DNA from 3 places in the Mycolicibacterium grossiae genome. Region 1 is predicted to be linked to each of the others. Evidence: predicted binding sites of a transcription regulator. Region 1 holds the regulator's gene; each other region holds the start of a gene.
What was found. Region 1 encodes LexA, which represses DNA repair genes until DNA is damaged. Its sites were predicted from a motif close to CGAACANNTGTTCG; they were not measured.
Positions count from the first base shown of each region.

Region 2: FZ046_RS11685 (HNH endonuclease signature motif containing protein) is a predicted target of LexA. The motif match lies at 1,316-1,329, and genes of this name have one in related genera.
Region 3: cofD (2-phospho-L-lactate transferase) is a predicted target of LexA. The motif match lies at 2,850-2,863, and genes of this name have one in related genera.

Region 1 is NZ_CP043474.1:3,536,999-3,541,398, reverse strand. It holds gene nrdR (transcriptional regulator NrdR) at 1-382, opposite strand, end outside; gene FZ046_RS17050 (LysM peptidoglycan-binding domain-containing protein) at 482-928, opposite strand; gene lexA (transcriptional repressor LexA) at 1,140-1,841, shown strand; gene FZ046_RS17040 (LGFP repeat-containing protein) at 1,847-4,120, opposite strand; gene FZ046_RS17035 (acyl-CoA dehydrogenase family protein) at 4,279-4,400, opposite strand, start outside.
Region 2 is NZ_CP043474.1:2,445,914-2,450,313, forward strand. It holds gene rplQ (50S ribosomal protein L17) at 1-227, shown strand, start outside; gene truA (tRNA pseudouridine(38-40) synthase TruA) at 235-1,197, shown strand; gene FZ046_RS11685 (HNH endonuclease signature motif containing protein) at 1,338-2,933, shown strand; gene FZ046_RS11690 (cutinase family protein) at 2,930-3,598, opposite strand; gene FZ046_RS11695 (cutinase family protein) at 3,661-4,308, opposite strand; gene FZ046_RS11700 (cutinase family protein) at 4,333-4,400, opposite strand, start outside.
Region 3 is NZ_CP043474.1:2,756,094-2,760,493, forward strand. It holds gene FZ046_RS13180 (NUDIX hydrolase) at 1-258, opposite strand, end outside; gene FZ046_RS13185 (coenzyme F420-0:L-glutamate ligase) at 255-1,607, opposite strand; gene cofD (2-phospho-L-lactate transferase) at 1,604-2,641, opposite strand; gene FZ046_RS13200 (WhiB family transcriptional regulator) at 2,935-3,327, shown strand; gene FZ046_RS13205 (metallopeptidase family protein) at 3,356-3,778, opposite strand; gene FZ046_RS13210 (DUF3499 domain-containing protein) at 3,908-4,345, shown strand.

The sequences.
Region 1 (4,400 bases):
ACACCGACGCGAACCGCAGGTAGGCGACCTCGTCCAGGTCGCGCAGCGGACCCAGGATCGCCAGACCGACTTCGTTGCTGGGTACCTCGGGCGAACCGAGCCCGCGCACGGCGTCCTCCACCTGCTGCGCCAGCAAGTGCAGCGCGTCGTCGGCGACGTCGCGGCCCTGGCAGGCACGCCGGACGCCCTTGACGACCTTCTCGCGGCTGAAGGGCTCGGTGACCCCGCTGCGCTTCACGACGGCGAGCACGGCGGTCTCCACCGTGGTGAACCGCTTGCCGCATTCCGGGCACGACCGACGCCGGCGGATCGCCTGGCCCTCGTCGGCCTCGCGGGAGTCGACGACCCGGCTATCGGGATGACGACAGAACGGACAGTGCACCACCGCTCCTTCGCCGCCGCTGGGATGAGACCGGAATGTTCCGGCCCCATACGAGCGTACCGAGGGACGGCAGGGTGTCTCACGGCGCATGGCGGCGGGTCAGCCGACCGGGGCGATGAGCGTCTGCCCGGCCGCGACACCCGCGGTGTCCAGCTCGTTCAGTTCGCGGATCCGCTCGACCGTCGGGCCGACCGGGGCGTCGGGCGCGATGCGAGCGGCGAGCTGCTGCAGCGACTCCCCCGTCTGGACCTGGACCACGGCCAGCTCCCCGGGCACCGGCGCCGGCGTCTCCGGTGCGGCGCCGAACTGCGCGACCAGGCCGAGCCACACCGTGATTCCCGCCGCGACCAACGCCAGCAGCACCGTGGTGACCGGCGTGATCGGCTTGCGCCGGTGCGAAGCCCGCGACATCAGGACACCGGTGCCGGAGTAGCGCAGCGGTGCGGCGGCCGGCCGACGGCGCTGCGGCGACCGGCGGGCCGCGGGACGCGGACGCACCGGACGGGCGACCAGTTCGGTGGGGTAGTCCCGGGTGATGATCGTCATCGCGAGGCCTTTCGGTTCGGGCGTTTCCGGTCTTTCCGGAAACGGTCGTTCGCCTGTGTGTTCGAAATGTACTCGATCACGTGTTCGATGAATAGAACACGTGATCGAATCGTTGCCGACGATATCCGGGGCCACCGACACGCCCCGGCGACCGCGACACGCGTCGAACACATGTTTGATTCTCGAACGGTCTCGGACTACATTCGGCGCCATGAGTGACAGCAGCGACACGCCGAACGGCGCGGACGCACGTCGTCCCGCCGGCAACGACGCCGGACTGACCGAACGACAGCGCACCATCCTCGAGGTCATCCGCACCTCGGTGACCACCCGCGGCTATCCGCCGAGCATCCGCGAGATCGGCGACGCCGTGGGACTCACGTCCACGTCCTCGGTGGCCCATCAGCTGCGCACCCTCGAACGCAAGGGCTATCTGCGGCGCGACCCCAACCGCCCACGCGCCGTGGACGTCCGCGGCGCCGACGATGCCGTCACGCCGATCGTCGCGACCGACGTCGCCGGCTCCGACGCCCTTCCCGAGCCCACCTTCGTCCCCGTGCTGGGTCGAATCGCCGCGGGTGGTCCCATCCTGGCCGAGGAGGCCGTCGAGGACGTCTTTCCGCTGCCCCGCGAACTGGTCGGCGAGGGCTCGCTATTCCTGCTCAAGGTCGTCGGCGAATCGATGGTGGACGCGGCGATCTGCGACGGCGACTGGGTGGTCGTCCGGCAGCAGAACGTCGCGGACAACGGCGACATCGTGGCCGCCATGATCGACGGCGAGGCCACGGTCAAGACGTTCAAGCGCACGCGCGGCCAGGTGTGGCTGATGCCGCACAACCCGGCGTTCGATCCGATCCCGGGCAACGACGCCGCGATCCTCGGCAAGGTCGTCACCGTCATCCGCAAGGTCTGACGGCGCTAGCCCCTGACGAAGCCGTTCGTCAGCGCGAACTCCTCACTGGCGAACCAGATCTCGGCACGCACGCGGTCGTACTGCACGCTGGTGGGCAGCCAGTAGAGCCCCGTCTTGGTGTCGGCCTTGATCGGGTAGCCCGCCGGTGCGGTGTACGGGTCCCCCTGCGCCAGGCGCAGCGACGTCTGACTCGGTGCGGTGTCGTCGAGCTGGATGGCCGCATGCCGACCGCTGGGCGGGCCGCTCGACGGCTCCGGATCGGCCGCTGCCGAGGCCGCCGCTCCTGCCACCGGCGCGGCGAACGCGTCCTCGAACACCGGGTCGTCGAACTCGTCGCGCGCGGGATCGCCGTCATGGACGTCGTCACCGAAGCCATCGTCGAAGTCATCGCCGAGGCCGTACGCGTCGGCAGCCTCGTCCTCGCGGTCTACGGCGGGCGTCAGGGGTCCGTCGGTCGGGTCGCTACCCGCGTGCCGACCGGTCTCCGAACGGCCGCCGAACAGCTCGTCGAACGCCGCGGTCGCCGGCTCGTCGGCCGCCCCGCGATCGGCCGGCCCGCGATCGGACCCTTCGCCGGGGGACGCCGCATCTCCGGACACCTCGTTCCCGGGTATGGCGTCCTCGGAGACCACCCGCGTCGGTGCGGTGTCGATCGCGTCCTGGTCCTCGTCGAGGTTCGCCTCGGGACCGATGTCCGGTACCGCGGAAGCACCCGGCGCCGGCGCCGGCCCGGCTGCGGGTACGCCGGCCGGGCCGTCGGAGCCCTCACCGGGCATGGCCCATGCGCTCAACGGCACGAACGGTGGCTGGTCGGTCCCGGCCGGGGACTCGGCGGCCGGCACCGGTCCGGACTCGAAGTCCTGGTCGTCGTCGTAGTCGTCGTAGTCGTCGAACCGGTCGAGCGGCGGGCGGTCGTCCGCGCGGCGCCGGTGCAGCACCACGGCGGCCCCCACCGCCGCGACGAGCAGCACCACCGGCACGATCACCAGCAGCCACCACCACTGGCGGTACCACGGTCGGCCGTCCGCGGCCGCCTGCGGGTCGTCGCCCTGGGTCGCCTGCGGCGCGTCCTGGCCCGGAACCCGAACTCCCGCGAGGTCGGCGGCGAGGTTCGGTGGCTCGGTGCTGAAGGCCTTGGTCGAGCGGTTCCAGGAGATGGCGCCGTTCGCGAACTTCTGCGTGACGACGTCGTCGCTCTCGGTCTGATCGGCGGTCGGCGCACCGAGCGTGCCGGTGGCGCCGCCGAGCGTCGACCAGGCGGCGTTCATCGCCCCACGGACGATCACGGCGCCGAAGTCGGGTGTCCAGAAGATGACCGGCTCGTCGGCGGCGGTGAAGGCCGCGAACCGGCTCGCCGGCGCCAGTCCCCCGTCGGCCTCGTTGGCCTTCGGGAAGCCGAGGTCACCGCCGGGTCCGCCGACGCTCTCGTACTTCGCGAGCACCTGGCCGGTGAGCACGTTGGCGCCCGTGGCCGGGCTGTAGAAGATCTTCCCGCCGTCGAAGGTCTGCACCAGGCCGTCCCCGGCGACCGGTTCGGCCGGACCCTGCGCTGCACCGAGCGGGCCCAGCGGGCCGCCCGCCGCGCGCCGGGCGGCGTCGATTTCCGAGGTGGCGTCGCCCGGGATCCGCACTCCGCCGAGCTGATCGGCGAGTTCCGGCGGCGTCGTCGTGAACGCCTTGGTGCTGCGGTCCCACGACAGCTGGCCGCCGGTGAACGTCTGCGACACCACGTTCCCGCGGTACACCTCGTCCTCGGTGGGCACGCCGAGCGAGCCCGCCGAACCGCCGACCTGATCCCACGCCGCGTTGATCGCGCCGCGCACGACGTGGGCGCCGGTGTCCGGGGTCCAGAAGATGACGGGGTCGTCGGCGGCGCTGAACGTCACGTTCCGGCTGTTCGGCGCGCGCCCCGCCCCCTCGTCGATGTCGGGGAAGCCCAGATCGCCGTCGCCGGGACCGCCCAGGGACAGGTACTTGTCCAGGATCGCGCCCTGCATGACGTGCGCACCGGTGCCGGGGCTGAAGAAGATCCGGCCGCTCGCGAAGTTCTGCCCGAAGCCCGCGCCCACCGGGTAGACGCCGCCGTCCTTGGGACCGAGGGTGCCCCCGGGACCGCCCGCGGCGTCGTAGGCCGCGTTGATGGCGGCGTCGGCGTCACCTGCCGGGTCGGCCAGCGCCGTGGGCATCACCGGCGCGAGCAGCGCGCAGGCGGCCACCGTCACCACCGCTACGCTCGCCCGTCCCATGGCCCTGCCCAGCAGGGATCGAAGCCCAGTCATCAGTCCTCCCCGCGATGCGCTCACGGTTCCCTCGAAGTAGCACGTGCGTCAACTCTGCGTCAGTCGACGTCCATCTTGAGGGATATCCAAGCGGTATCGGGCAAGTGTCGCGCGACCGGTACCACTTCCGTCACGGCCGCCGGACGCCCGCAGCGGCGTCAGACGCCCATGCTGCGGCCGATGATCTCCTTCATGATCTCGGTGGTTCCGCCGTAGATCGTCTGGATGCGGGCGTCGAGGAACGCCCTGGCCACCGGGTATTCACGCATGTAGCCGTAAC
Region 2 (4,400 bases), 1.1 Mb from region 1:
AGCAGCCGGTCGTCGCCGCCGCGGCGCCGCAGGCATCGGTCGAGCCGGAGGCCGCCGAGGGCCCGACGGAGAGCGAGTCGGTCGAGGACGCCACGGCTGCATCGACTGAGGCCGAATCCACTGATGCCGCTACCGAAGCCGAGGCCACCGAGGCCGAGGTGCCGGCCGACGCGGACGCCGATGAGGCGGCCGCCGAGGACGCCGACAAGGCCGACGACGCCAAGTAGTCACGCCATGGACGAACCCGCCATCGATTCCGGTGGCGGGTTCGTTCGTTCTCCTGACGCTCCGGATCACGCTCCCGTCGCTCCGCTCGCCCCGGATCACGCTCCCGTCGCTCCGCTCGCCCTGGTCCGTCTGCGCCTCGACGTCGCCTACGACGGCACCGACTTCGCCGGCTGGGCGACCCAGGCCGGGCAGCGCACCGTCGCCGGCGTGATCGACGACGCGCTGTCGACGATCTTCCGCACGCCGATCGTCACGCGCGCGGCGGGTCGCACCGACACCGGCGTGCACGCCACCGGTCAGGTCGCGCACGTCGATGTCCCCGCCGACGCTATCCCGCTGGCCTACCCCCGCACCCGACGCGCAGGCGAACCCGAATTCCGGCCGCTGGTGCGGCGATTGGCGAAGCTGCTCACTCCGGACGTCCGGATCCGCGACGTCGTCCGCGCGCCCGACGGCTTCGATGCCCGCTTCTCGGCGTTGCGCCGGCACTACGAATACCGGCTGTCCACGGCGCCCTACGGCGTCGAACCCGCTCTGGCGCGCTTCGTCGCGCCGTCGAACCGGCCGCTGGACGTGGCCGCGATGCAGGCGGCGGCGTCGGTTCTGGTCGGGCTCAACGACTTCGCGGCATTCTGCCGCCCGCGTGCCGGCGCGACCACGATTCGCGATCTGCAGCGCTTCGACTGGGTGCGCGACGGCGACATGCTGACCGCGTACGTCACGGCCGATGCGTTCTGCTGGTCGATGGTGCGATCGCTGGTCGGTGCCGTCCTGGCCGTCGGTGCGGGACGCATGCCGCCGGAGCGCTGCGCCGGCTTCCTCGGCGCGACGGCGCGGTCGAGTGCCTTCGCGGTTGCCCCGGCGCGGGGCCTGACGCTGGTCGGCGTGGACTACCCGCCCGACGAGGAACTCGGCGCGCGCATCGCGGTGACGCGGGATCTGCGGACCGCGGACGAGGTGGAGCGCTAGCGGCATACCACCGGGCACTGACGTTTTTAGGTGTTGGTGCAGGGGTTGTGCACAGTGGTGCGTTCATCCCCAGGCGGGGTGTTCGGGGGCGGTGGTGACGGCTTCTGCGCCATAGATTCGAATATGTGTTCGATGCGTTGGTGGCTGAGGTGGCCGTTGCCCGGGGTGTGGGGGAGCGGTTGCGGGCGCAGGCGCGGTTGGAGAACGCGGTGTGTGCGGCGCGGTTGTCGTCGATGGCCGATCTGCTCGATCGGGCGTATGCGGTGTCGGGGTCGGCGGCACGCGAGCAGTGGCGGTGTGACAACTGGTCGTCGGTGTGCGCGCAGATCGGCGCGGCTCAGTGCCTGACTGCGGGGCGGGCCAGCGGCTTTTTGACCACGGCGGTGACGTTGCGGGAGCGGCTGCCGAAGGTGGGGGCACTGTTCGCCGAGGGTTCGATCTCTTATCCGTTGGTGCGGGCGATCTGCACGCGCACGGCGTTGGTGACCGACGCGGCGGCGGTGCGGGCCATCGACGCGGAGTTGGCCGCCGAGGTGGCCGGGTGGGGCGCGACGTCGGTGGAGCAGACCGAGCGCGACATCGATGCCCTGGTGTTGCGTCACGATCCGTATGCGGTGCGGCGGACCCAGGACGCCGCCCGCGGCACCCGGGTGAGCGTGTACACCGACACCGCCAACGGGGTGGCCTACGTGGACGCGACCGTCGACGCCGCTGACGGGGCGGCGTTCGATGCGCGGGTGGATCGGCTGGCGCGCACGGTGTGCCCGCGCGATCCCCGCACGCTGGATCAGCGGCGTGGCGCGGCGCTGGGGGCGTTGGGGTTCGGGTGGGACCGGTTGCCCTGCCTGTGCGAGCACCCCGACTGCGCGGCCGCCACCCGGCCCGCCGGTGGTGGGGTGGTCATCCACGTCATCGCCCACGCCGACGCCCTCGACGACACCCCGCGCACGCCGGAACCCACACCCACGCCCGCACCGACACCCCACCCCGAGCCCGCACCGGTGCCCACCGGGGACCTGACCACCCAGCGGCGCGGCCTCAGCGGCCCGACCCCGCCGATGCTGTCGAAACCATTGAGCAGCTACACCCTCGACGGTGTCATCGCCGAGGTGAGCGCCGATCCCGGCCAACACACTCCCGCCTCACCGGGAATCATCCTGGGCGGGCCGGTGCTGCCCGGACCGGTCATCGCCCGCCTGGCAAAGCACGCCACGGCCACCCCGCTGACCTACCCCGCGCAAGGCCCACCCGAACCGCGCTACCGGCCCTCACACGCACTGGCCGCGTTCATCCGTGCCCGCGACCTGACCTGCCGAGCCCCCGGCTGCGCCCGCCCAGCCACCGCCTGCGAGATCGACCACGTCATCGCCTGGCCCCACGGACCGACCGCGGCGGCCAACCTGGCCTGCCTGTGCACCGAACACCACCTACTCAAGACCTTCTGGCCCGGCTGGTCCTACCGCCTGGACCCCGACGGCACCGCCACCTGGACCGACCCCACCGGCCTGACCGCCACCACCCACCCCGGCAGCCGCCACCTCTTCGCCGACCTCACCACACCGGCCGCACCCCTCACCACGAAAGGCACCCCACCGGCCAAGCACACCGCCGGCCTCACCATGCCCCGCCGCACCCACACCCGCACCCAAACCCGACACCAACGCATCGCCGACGAACGCCGACGCAACACCCCCTGGGCCGAGCACTACCTCCGCGCCCAGATACCGCCGTTCTAGACGCGTCCGGCGACGAAGTCGGCCGCCTGATTCACCATGCCGGCTTCGATGTACGCGGGCGCCAGATGATCCGGCCAGTTGTTGCGCCAGGTGTCCGGATCGGCGGGGTTGCAGATCGGGTCGGCGCCGTGACACAGCTCGATCGTGCGCTCGCGGTAGACCGGGTTGAAGTTGGTGATGGGCCCAATCCAGGCGCTGCCGTTGCCGAACAGGGCCACCGCGGCGATGTGCTGTTCGGCCTCGGGCGGCATCGGCTTGTCGAAGCCGAAGAACGGGAAGGGCAGGGCCAGCGCGACGTCGGTGACGGCGGCGCCCAGCGAGTAGCCGCCGAGCACGATGCGGGTGTCCGGGCAATTGGACATGGTGTCCTGCACGCGCTGGCTCATGTCGTTGGCGCCGACGTCGATCTGGTTGTCGGCGGGGTAGCGCACCGCATACAGGTTGACGTTCTTGCTCGTCTTCTTGCGCAGCGCGCCGACGAAGGCGTTGCCGATCTGTCCGGCGCCCACCGGCTCGATGCGGCCGCGCGCGAAGATCACCTCGACGGCGGGACAGGCCGCGGAGGCGACGGGCGCGAGCGAGGGCGACGCGATGGTGGGCACGAGGAGGAGGGCGCTCGCGACGAGCGCGATCACGAACGTGGCGGCGACGTGGCGGCGGAGCACGGCACCGATGCTAGCGGAGCGCGTTGACGTCACCGTCGGTTCCTGAGAAGGACCTGGGAGACCTACAGCAGCCCGGCGATGAAGCCGGCAGCCTGGTCGGTGGGTCCGCCGGCGTAGGCGCGATGTGCGGCAACGTTCTCGCCGTCGGTCTGGCACACCGGGTCACCGGGGTTGCACAGGTCGATGGACCGACCGCCCCACACCGGGCTGGTGGTGAGCGGCAGCCCGAGCTTCGCGGACGGATTGCCGAACACCGCGATGCCGGCGACGAAGTCCGGCGTGTTCGGCGGCAACGGGTTGGTGAAGCCGACGGCCGGGATCGGCACGGCGCTGATCACGTCGACCACGGCGGCGCCTTGCGAATACCCGCCCAGCACCAGTCGGGTCGTGGGGCAGGCGCCGATCATGTACTGGATGTGCGCGCTCGCGTCGTTGGCGCCGTTCGCGGCGGCCAGGAAGTCGTAGCTCGCGGGGTAGTTCACCGCATAGGCCCCCACCGAGCGTCCGCCGACCTTGCCGCGCAGCGCATCCACGAACGATCCGCCGACCAGGCCCAGGCCCGGCGCCTCGGTGGTGCCGCGGGCGAACACGACCTCGATGTCGGGGCATCCCTCGGCGGAGGCGGCGGCGGGCGCGACGAGCGCGCCTCCGGCGGTCAGCGTCGCAGTGGAGAACACGACGGCGAGGCGTCGCACGAGGTCACGGAACACACCACATGCTAACGCATAGCCAGGCTAAACGAGCCTTGCTACGAATGCGGCGGCCTGCGGAATGAACTCCGAGGTCTCGTAGTGGGTGTGCG
Region 3 (4,400 bases), 780 kb from region 1:
GTCGGCGTCGGTCTCCTCGCAGTGCCCGCCGAGCTGTACCCACCGGCCGATGCGGGGGTGCAGCGTCAGCAACGCGCGCCGGCCGGTGTGGTCCAACACCAGCGTCGACGCGGTGACGTGGCCGGGAACGCAGGACCGCAGGCAGGCGTCCGGGCGCGCGAGCACGAACGCCAGCAGCGCCTCGCGCAGCGCGTCCTGAGCCGGGTCGGCTGGGCGCCAGCGCTCCAGGGTGTCGAGCACCGAGTCGCGCAGCGTCATCGCCGGATCAGCAGGTCGGCCGTGGCCGCCGGGTCGCGGGGACCGGTGGCTGCGCTGCCCTCCTCCGGGTAGCCGATGGCGATGGCGCCCGACGGTTCCCAGTCCGGCGGCAGGTCGAGTTCGGCGCGTACCAGATCGGCGGCGAAGATCGTCGAACCGATCCAGCAGCTGCCCACGCCGCGCGCTGCGAGCGCCACCAGGAGTCCCTGGACGGCGGCGCCCACGGCGACGGTGAACATGGTGTGTTCGGCTGCCGTGCGGGCGGCGTCGGGGTAGGCGTGCGCACCGTCGGGCACCAGGAAGGGAATGACGACTTCGGGTGCGTCGTACAGGATCTGGCCGCGTGCCACCCGACGCTCGACGGCGTCGGCCGGCCGGCCGTCGCCCAGCAGGTCGGCGCGCCAGGCGTCCTTCATCGCGTCCAGCAGCCGGATGCGCCGGGCACCGTCGGCGAGCCAGACGAAGCGCACCGGACGGGTGTGGTGTGGCGCGGGCGCGGTGAGCGCGTCACCGACCGCGGCCTCCACGAGCGCGGGGTCGACGGGCTCGGCGGAGAAGCGGCGCACCGACCGCCGCATCAGCTGCGCCTGGCGGCGACCCAGCGCGAGCGCCTCCTCGGTGCCGAGCCAGAACAGGTCCTCCTCGCCCGCGCGCACCAGGGAGCGGCCGGTGGACCCGTCGTCGGCGGGGGAGAGGCCACGCACGACGGCCACCGGGATGGCGGTGAGCTTGCCCTTGACGAGGTCGGCCGCCGCGGCCACCTCGTCGGCCACGGCCACCTCGGTGACGAGCAGTTCGTTGCCGTAGCCGTCGTGTTCGCCGTGGTAGCCGTGCAGGACCGCCATGCCCGCGGATCCGATCGCCACGTCGGTCTGACCGTTGCGCCAGGCGCGGCCCATGGTGTCGGTGACGACGACCGCGACGGTGACGCCCAGCAGCTCGTGCAACCGGCTGCGCAGCGCGGCGGCACTGCCGTCCGGATCCACCGGCAGCAGCGCGAGTTCGGCGGCGTCGACGTTGGAACCGTCGACGCCGGCGGCGGCCTGGACGAGGCCGATCGCGTTCTCGGTGATGAGGGTGCGTCCCTTGCGTGCCAGCACGCGTACCGCTTCGCCGTCGATGAGTCTGCGGCGCAACGCGTCCCGTTCCGCGGGATCGGTCGGCGCGGGGACGATGCGGCCCTCGCTCTTGGAGAGCACCTTGCTCGTCACGACGACGACGTCGGCGTCGCGCAGCCACGGGGCGGCGGTCGCGATGGCGGCGGCGACGTCGTCGCCGGGACGGAACTCGGGAAGTCCTCCGACGGGCAGGATCTCGACCGCGCCGGCCGAGCCGTGGTCGGCGCTCACCGCCGGCCCGCGTCGAGGCCGGCGAGTTCCAGTCCGCTACGCACCATCTCGGCGGTGGCGTCCGGATCGGTCATCAGCAGCGGGATCGCGCGGACGTCGACGCCCTCGATCGTGGCCTCGTCGCCCTCGCTGATCAGCCAGCCGTCGAGGATGCCGACACCGCTGCGTGCGCCGTAGTGCGCGCCGACGGCCTCGGAGCTGGTGGGCACGCCGATCACGGTGAGGCACTCGTCGGCCATGCCCCGCAGCGGGCGACCGCCGATGATCGGGGAGTACCCGACGACCGGCGCCGGCGTCGACCGCAGCGCCGCGCGGATGCCGCCGATGCCGAGGATGGCGCCGATGCTGACGACCGGGTTCGACGGCGACAGCAGCACGACGTCCGCTCCGGCGACGGCGTCGGTGACGCCCTCGGCCGCGGTGGCCTTGTCGGCGCCCACGAACGCAAAGCCGTGGGTGGGGATCTGGGCGCGGTAGCGCACCCACCACTCCTGGAAGTGGATGGCCCGCCGCTCGCCGCCGGCCTCGGCAGCGTCCGCGCCGGCGCCATCGGAGTCGGGAACGGTGACCACGACGTGGGTTTCACTGCGGTCGTCGCTGGCGGGCAGCAGCCGGGCGCCGGGTTGCCAGCGCGCACACAGCGCCTCGGTCACCTGCGACAGCGGGTAGCCGGCGCGCAGCATCTGGCTGCGCACCAGGTGGGTCGCGAGGTCGCGGTCGCCGAGGCCGAACCAGTCGGGTTGCACGCCGTAGGCGGCGAGCTCCTCCTTGGCGTGCCACGTCTCGTCGCGGTGGCCCCAGCCGCGTTCGGGGTCGACGCCGCCGCCCAGGGTGTACATGCACGTGTCGAGGTCCGGGCAGATGCGGACGCCGTGCATCCAGGCGTCGTCACCGACGTTGACCACCGCGGTCAGCTCGTGTTCGCCGGGCAGTGTGCCGGGGGCGTCGCCGAAGCGGCCCAGGCCCAGCAACCGCTGTACGCCGAGCAGGAAGCGGGCCCCGCCCACCCCGCCGACCAGAACTGTCACCTTCACGGGGTTCGACACTATGCTCTTCCGACGAAGGCAGCGCGCGCCGTGGTGCCGGTGTGAGCGACACGCCGTCGGCCGACGCGCCGGAGATTGGTCACGGGATGATATGAAATCCCGTTCCAGCGCTTGACCGGTGCAGCTAACCCGTGTCTAATCACATCAGTGTCATTTCGCGGTTGGCCGGCCGGTTCCGGTGTCGCAGACCGAGATTCGATCACTTGTTCGAATGAATAGGGCCGCACGGGCAGGGGTGGGGCCTCAGTGAGCGATCTACGAGACATGTGAGGAGGCGGAAGATGTCCTATGAGCGCGTCGATTTCGACGGACTGGTCGCATACGACGGTCGGATGCTCGGCTCGGTAGGCAGCGCACCGCACACCAACACCGCACCGACCCCCTTCGCGACACCGGGGCGGCCGCAGTTGAGCTTGGTGCCGGAGCACGCCGATTTCGAGGCGGCCAACGACGAGGACGATCAGTGGCAGGAGCGCGCGCTGTGCGCGCAGACCGACCCCGAGGCGTTCTTCCCCGAGAAGGGTGGCTCGACCCGCGAGGCCAAGCGCATCTGCCAGGGCTGCGAGGTGCGCGACGCGTGCCTGGAGTACGCCCTGGCCAACGATGAGCGCTTCGGCATCTGGGGCGGGCTCTCCGAGCGGGAGCGCCGTCGCATCAAGCGCGGCATCATCTGATCCTCTTCCTCGACTCGACGTCGAGGTCTCAGTCGTCGTCCAGGTCCGGATCGATGACCGAGGGCTCCACCCCGAGATAGGTGGCCACCTGGGCCACCAGGATCTCGTGCAGCAGGTCGGCGAGATCGTCGGTGTTCTTGGCCCGGCGCTCGATTGGCTTGCGGAACAACACGATTCGCGCACGGGTCGAATTCCCCCGGACGTCCACGCCCGCAGGTATCAAGCGCGCCAACGCGACCGGCCCGTCCGCCACCACCTCCGGTGGCCACTGCACGCTCTCCGGATCCTTCGGTGCGATCCGCGGAATCTCGTCGACGGCGACGTCCAGGCTCGACACCCGTTCCTGCCACTGTCGTTCGATCGGCTCGTAGGCCTCGAGCACCGCCATGTCGAACCGCTCGGCGCGGCTGCGCCAGCCCGGCACGGTCGCGGGTAGCAGGGGACCACGCATGCCCCTGCCTCGGCGCGAGGCCCACCGACGCTGCGCGGCCATCGGACGATCGTAACGGTTGGGGAACGCGCCCTCGCGGCTGCGCGTGTCCGTCCCCGAGTGTCGGCGCCGCGCGATAGCCTTCCGGGCGTGAACGTTCCCCGTCGCTGCTGCCGGCCAGGGTGCCCGCACTACGCCGTGGCGACGCTGACCTTCGTCTACTCGGACTCGACGGCAGTCGTGGGTCCGCTGGCCACCGTGTCGGAGCCGCACTCCTGGGATCTGTGCGTGCTGCACGCCGGACGGATCACCGCGCCGCGCGGGTGGGAGTTGGTCCGGCACGCCGGGCCGCTGCCCGCCCACCCCGACGACGACGATCTCGTCGCACTCGCCGATGCCGTCCGCGAGGCGCGCGACGGCGGCATGCCGTCCTCCGGTGTCGTGGCGGGGTTCTCCGACCCCGGGCCTGCCGCGCACGGCGGCGCGGTGATGGCGCCGGCCGCGCGCCGGCCCGAGCACGGGCACCGGCCCGAGCACAACGGCCGCCGGCGCGGCCACCTGCGGGTGCTGCCCGATCCGAGCGACTAGCTCCTGCGCGGTTAGCCGGATCGTGTCGTCATCGCTCCGTGAACCGGCACGCGGG